Endozoicomonas gorgoniicola: one gene and its partner. The protein of the gene in region 1 interacts with the protein of each later gene in a pairwise test. Links are inferred from orthologs where the notes say so. Each region holds a gene or a part of one and is shown on either strand. Other genes may lie near its edges.

What was found. Proteins that work in one complex are often made in the same cells at the same time.
Region 2: the proteins of NX722_RS16345 (region 1) and dsbD interact in binary tests that used the Escherichia coli proteins (3 or more experiments, as listed by UniProt). The link is inferred for Endozoicomonas gorgoniicola from one-to-one orthologs.

Annotation. Positions count from the first base shown.
Region 1 is NZ_JAPFCC010000001.1:3,556,302-3,559,601, forward strand. What follows is about bases 246-3,244. They hold NX722_RS16345 (DsbE family thiol:disulfide interchange protein), read right to left. Parts: upstream 2,014-3,244; coding sequence 1,477-2,013; downstream 246-1,476. Other genes in these bases: ccmI (c-type cytochrome biogenesis protein CcmI), read right to left, coding at 246-1,000; NX722_RS16340 (cytochrome c-type biogenesis protein), read right to left, coding at 1,003-1,476; NX722_RS16350 (heme lyase CcmF/NrfE family subunit), read right to left, coding at 2,010-3,244. Outside these bases: more of ccmI, read right to left, coding at 1-245; more of NX722_RS16350, read right to left, coding at 3,245-3,300. UniProt on the Escherichia coli protein: Involved in disulfide bond formation. Catalyzes a late, reductive step in the assembly of periplasmic c-type cytochromes, probably the reduction of disulfide bonds of the apocytochrome c to allow covalent linkage with the heme.
Region 2 is NZ_JAPFCC010000001.1:6,139,348-6,142,458, forward strand. Bases 1-2,894 are described here. They hold dsbD (protein-disulfide reductase DsbD), read right to left. Parts: upstream 2,441-2,894; coding sequence 560-2,440; downstream 1-559. Other genes in these bases: aroQ (type II 3-dehydroquinate dehydratase), read right to left, coding at 1-415; ppa (inorganic diphosphatase), read right to left, coding at 2,554-2,894. Also shown: more of ppa, read right to left, coding at 2,895-3,081. UniProt on the Escherichia coli protein: Required to facilitate the formation of correct disulfide bonds in some periplasmic proteins and for the assembly of the periplasmic c-type cytochromes.

The DNA of each region.
Region 1 (3,300 bases):
CCATCATCATGGCCGTGCTTTCATCCAGCACCACCTCCCCCGGCAGTTCTGATACCAGAACAGGCTTCACCGCTAAAGGCATACGCCCCTCTGCAGCTCTGGCAAATACCATCACCCGTGTATTACCCGGCAGAGACTGTAGCTCTGGCGCCAGAGACACCATTACCCTGAGCGAGGGCAACGGCTCACCCAGCATCTTTTTCGCCTGATTAATGCCGGTCAACAGCGACTCCCGCGCCTCCGGGTCGGTCTCAACAGAAAAGGCTTTATCCCAGGCTGCCAGCGCACCGGCGTAGTCTTTCAGTCCAAAAGCGGCAATACCCTGCATTCCAAGGGCTGTTGTATTAAATTCGTTGCGTGTCAGGGCTTCGTGCAGCAACTGACTGACCTCTGCATCAAACTGACTGTTGTTTTTCAGATACAGCACCTGAGCCAGCTGGGCAGCCCCCTGGTCACTGTCAGTCAGCTGATAAAAACGACGGAAAGCATGTACCGAATCCTCCATTCGCCCCAGAGCCAGATAGCGCCCACCCAGCAGATACAATGCCTGAGGGTTGTCTGGCTTCTTCTGCTGCCAGCTCTCCAGGGTCTCCAGTAGTGAATTCGAATTCAGCTCGGGCTTTGCCAGCGCTTCTGCCACCTGCAGTTCAGTCTGTGCGCCCAGCTTCCAGTAAAGTGGCAATGCCATCAGAGGAATCAGCAGCACAATCAGGGCCGACATGACAACGCCGGGACGAACGTCGAAGCCTTTACGGTGCCCTGCTGGCACATCACTCAACAGCTTTTTTTCAAGCTCTGCACGCATTTCATTAGCCAGGGCTGGAGCAATCAGTCCCTGACTGAGTTGTGCTTCCAGCTCTTTCTGTTGCTCGCGAAACTGTTCTATATTGGCTTCCCGGGCTGACGTACCAGACGACTTTCGCCGCTTAACCAGCAAAGGCACTGCGGCAAGAGCAATGGCAGCCATAATCAGTAAACCGGCAGAAAACCAGAAATTCATTATCATTGTTTACCGTCCAGAATGTTATCCAGCTCATCTTGTTCCGCTGTATCCAGCACGCTGGACTGAGCAGTTTTTCGATGCCTTTTTACGATCACGGCCAGAACCCCCAGCGCCAGAATCAGCAGGAATAAAGGGCCAAACCAGAGCAACAGGGTTTGAGCATTAAGCCGGGGTTTGTAAAGAACAAAGTCGCCATAGCGCTCCTGCATAAAGCGGATAATATCCTGATCCTCCCTGCCTTCATCAATCAGTCGATAGACCTCACGACGTAGGTCTTCTGAAATGGTGGCGTTGGAATCGGCAATCGACTGGTTCTGGCATTGTGGACATCGTAACTCTGTCGTCAGTCGAATAAACCGGCTCTGCTGTTCCGGCGTTTCAAATACATAGTCGTCTATTGCGGCAGCATTCGCTGCCATCGCCCACAGAGAGAACACTAGCAGAGAAATAACATATCGGATGACCTGAAGCATTCAGCCTGACTCCTTCTGCAAAGCCTGGTAACGGGGTTTCAGGTCTTCCTCCCAGACCCGCTTGTCCACTATGCCAATATGCTTGTAGCGGATCATACCCTGCTGATCAACCAGAAAGGTTTCCGGCGCGCCATAAACACCCAGATCAATGCCCAGTCTGCCATCCACATCGGCGACACTTAAGACATAAGGGTCATCCTTTTGTTTCAGCCATTGCCGGGCGTCAGCCTGTTCATCCTTGTAGTTCACGCCATAAATCGTGACGCCCTGATCAGCCAGTTCCATCAGGTATGGGTGTTCAACCCGGCAGGCGACACACCACGAACCCCAGACATTCAGCAAAAAGACCTGCCCTGTAATTTCTTTTGCCGTTATTAAACGCTCAGGGTTTAATACCGCTGGCAACTGAAACTCCGGCAAAGGTCTGTTCAGCAATGCAGAAGGCAAGTCATTTTTGTTTTCCCGAAACAGAGCCCGGTAAAACAACAGAGACAACACCAGAAATAAAACCAGAGGCACCAATGTCCATTTCTTCACACAGCGACTCCTTCTGCATCGTCCTTACGGGAATCTATTGCTGATCGTCGTTTTGTCACCCGCATTCGGTAACGCCGGTCGGCAATAGCGACAAAACCACCCAGCGCCATAAAGATCGCACCCAGCCAGATAAAACGGACGAAGGGTTTTACATGCAGCCTGAGCGCCCAGCTGTCATCACCCAGACTTTCACCCAGTGCAACATAGAGGTCTCGTGACATACGTGGATGAATCGCGGCTTCTGTCATAGGCATATTCTGTACCTGATAAAGCCGTTTTTCCGGATGCATACGGGCCACTTGCCGCTGACCTTCAAAGACCGTTACGCTGCCATAATCAGACAGATAGTTAGGTCCCTGCCGACGCTGAATACCGTCGAAGCGGAAGGTGTAATCGCCCAGGGTCGCCATATCGCCCGGCGCCATGCGGACATCTTTCTGTACCGTATAACCGGCACTCATCGCCACACCAATAAAGGTAACAGCCAGCCCAAGATGAGCCAGCTGCATGCCGTAATAGCTGGCCCTCAGTGTTTTCATACCTTGCCACAGCCCTTTGTGGCGGGTTTTATTCATAATGTCCCGGGCAATGGCTAAAACAATCCACAGCACCAGCCCTATCGCCAGAGCTTCACTGATCAGGAAGCTATCTCCATAAAGCAGGCTGAATGCAAACCCTCCCACCACTGACATCAGCAAAATCCAGCGCACCTGCAACCATAGCCAGGAAGTAAGATTTTCCTTCCAGTTAAGTAACAGGCCAACCCCAAGACTGAGCGCCAGCAACATCGACAGTGGTACAAACAGTGTATTGAAATAAGGAGGGCCCACGGAGATCAGCCCCATATCCAACGCATCGAGAATCAAAGGAAACAGCGTTCCCAGCAACACGGTTGCCGCTGCAATGGTCAGCAGCACATTGTTCAGCAGCAGAAAGGTTTCTCTGGACAGCAGGCCGAAACCAATCCGGTTTTGCGCCTGTGGTGCTCTGAAAGCAAACAGCGTCAATGACGCCCCCACCACCACGACCAGATAAACCAATATAAACAAGCCACGCTCCGGGTCACTGGCAAACGCATGCACAGACGTCAGCACGCCCGAGCGGACCAGAAAAGTGCCAAACAGGCTTAACGAAAAGGTGAAAATCGCCAGTAGCAGTGTCCAGCTTTTAAACAATCCTCTTTTTTCTGTCACTGCCAGAGAGTGCATCAACGCTGTACCCACCAGCCACGGCATAAGCGAGGCATTTTCCACCGGATCCCAGAACCACCAGCCACCCCAGCCCAGT
Region 2 (3,111 bases), 2.6 Mb from region 1 along the record:
AGCTCAGAGCCAGCTCATAACCTTTGGGCCCCAGTCCGGCAATAACGCCCTCGGCGATATCGCTGAAATAGGAATGATGACGGAAAGGTTCACGGCGGTGGATGTTGGAGAGATGCACTTCAACAAAGGGGATGGATACACCCAGAATGGCATCTCGGATAGCAACACTTGTATGGGTATAGGCAGCCGGATTGATGATGATAAAATCAACACCCTTTTCACCGGCCTGATGAATACGCTCAATCAGCTCGTGCTCGGCGTTACTCTGAAAGGTTTCCAGCTGATGCCCCTGGCTGTCTGCCAGTGTGACCAGGTTCTGGTTAATTTGTTGCAAAGTCGTTGCGCCATAAACCCCCGGCTCACGCTTCCCGAGCAGGTTAAGGTTTGGGCCGTTGAGTACAAGTATGCTTGCCATGTATTCCTCTCACAATCGCATTGCATTGTGCCGTAATGTTATAAAATCGTCCAGTTCGTGCTTGTTACGGTACGTTAATGACAGTTACGAAGCATTTCAGCTAATTTGTTGCATAAGTTTTTCTCAGTCATCTTTTTTGGTTTGTTACTGACCGGATAACAGGGTTTTCAGCTTGCTGGCCAGAGTAGGAGCCTGTATTTCCCCAAGTGTCCTGATTTGACTCATTTCCTGTCCTGAAGGGTCAAAGAACAGCAGTGCAGGAGGGCCAAACAGCTGGTAGTCGTTCAACCAGGCCTGATGGTGCCGGGTGTTATCAGTGATATCCAGCTTGAGCAGTTGCAGTTGTTCAAGCAGAGGCCGGACATCCGGGTCAGGAAAAACGGTACGCTCTATCACTTTGCAGGACAGGCACCAGTCGGCGTACACATCAACCATAACGGGTTGTTTCGCAAGAGCTGCCTGCTGTAATAGATTGTCAAGTTCTGTAACTGAATGGGTTTTGGTAAAGATTAAACGGTTGTTCGCAGAACGGGTCTCAGGACTGATTGTAGAAGCGAGGTCTGTTAAAACGGGTGCAGCCAGTGGTTGTAAAGGGTCTGTGTTGCCTTTGGCTGCTCCCACTATGAGGCTGCCGCCATAAACCAGAAGAATGATTCCCAGGGCCTGGCTGGCTATTGCCCGACCTTTTTTCGGTTGAGTGCTTATGGCTCCGAGTCTGGTCCCGGCCCCAATAAGCAGACTTCCCCACAGTAAAAGAGTGGTGGGGCCTGGGATAACCCGCTCCAGCATCCAGATCGCAACCGCAAGAAGCAGAAAACCGAAGAATGTTTTGACGGAATCCATCCATTGTCCGGCCTTTGGCAGCAGGTGGCGTCCACCGATACCGATTAACAGCAGCGGCAGTCCCATGCCCAGTCCAAGGGCAAACAGGGATAGCCCTCCCAGCAGGGCATCCCCTGTTGTTCCTATGTAGATCAGGGCTCCGGCCAGGGGCGCGGAGACACAGGGTGATACAACGAGGGCTGACAGAACCCCCATTATCATGGCTCCGGACAGTTTGCCCTGCGACTGGCCAGAGTTACCCAGTTTATTGCGTAGTTTTTCAGGCAGTTGTAATTCATAAAGCCCAAACATGCTCAGGGCGAGCAGGACGAACAGCGCTGCGAAGGGGCCAATCAGCCAGGGAGACTGCAGTTTTGCCTGAAGATTGAGGCTGGCGCCAAAGAGCCCCATCAGGGTGCCAGCTATGGCAAACGTCAGTGACATACTAAGGATGTAAGCCAGTGTCAGACTGATGATTTTTGGACGCGAAGCCGTTGAGTTACCCACCAGAATACTGGATAGAATAGGCACCATTGGCAGTACGCAGGGGGTGAATGTCAAGCCAATGCCTGCCAGCAGGAATAGCAGTAGTGAAGCGACAAGGCTTTTTTCTGAAATGGTGGATTCATAGCTACTTGAATAGCTGTCAGAAGCGGCAGCAGATGTTGAATCCGACGAGAGGATGGTGCTGACGGGAACAAATGAATCATCAGAGGCGGCCAGTGCCAGAGTTTTTGTATGGGGGGGATAGCAGAGACCCGCTTCGGCACAGCCCTGAAAGCGAACATCAATTTCCGGTATGTCCTGAGAGCTGCTGACAGGCAACTGTATGGTTATATTCTGGTCAAAGACTTCCAGCAGCTCTCCGAAGTTTTCGTCAAACTTCTCTTTACCTGATGGATAAACGGGTTCGCCCAGTGTTGTTTCAGAATGCCGGGCAGTAAAGCTGAACCGTTTTTTATAAAGGTAATGACCGGGAGTGACTGCAAAATGAATCAGTGCCTGACTGTCGCGGATTTCGCCGGACAGCTGAAAAGCTTCTTCAACAGGGATGAAGGTTTGCTGCCCTGATGGTGACGAACTGATTAACCCCTGTAACCCTTCAGCACGTAACAGTTGGCTAAATAGAAACAGGCTCAGGAACAGAAACATTCCTGTAACAGCACTGCTTTTTATTAAGGCTGTGGATGATTTACCGGACATTATGTATGGCTTTTTTTTGGTTCTGGTATTGGTTCTGGTGTCCCTGATTGTGGAAGTTAATATCCGGCTTGCAAGTTAGCCTGCAAACCGGAATACATCAACCCTGTTATTAATCAGCCTTTGTAATTGGCAGCAGAGTGTTTGATGACCTCAAAGGCTGCGTCCCGGCCTTTCCAGCCATCAATTTTAACCCACTTGCCGGGTTCGAGGTCTTTGTAATTTTCGAAGAAGTGCTCGATTTGCTGTAACAGCAGGGGAGGCAGATCGGTGTATTCCTGAACGCCCTGATAAAGTGGAGTTAGTTTGTCGTGTGGGACGGCAATCAATTTTTCGTCCTGGCCGCTTTCATCCGACATATTCAGCATGCCTACCGCGCGACAGCGAATCACAGAACCCGGAACAACCGGATAAGGTGTTATGACCAGAACATCCAGCGGATCGCCATCGTCAGCCAGGGTTTGTGGAATATAGCCATAGTTGGCCGGATAAAACATCGGGGTAGCCATAAAGCGGTCTATCATGAGGGCATCAATATCTTTGTCAATCTCGTACTTGATGGGTGAGGCGTTGGCCGGAATTTCAATGGCAACGTAGATATCTTCTGGAAGGCTTTTGCCTGCTGGAATGTTTGTGTAACTCATATAGTAAATCTTTTTCAGGCTTTTTATAGG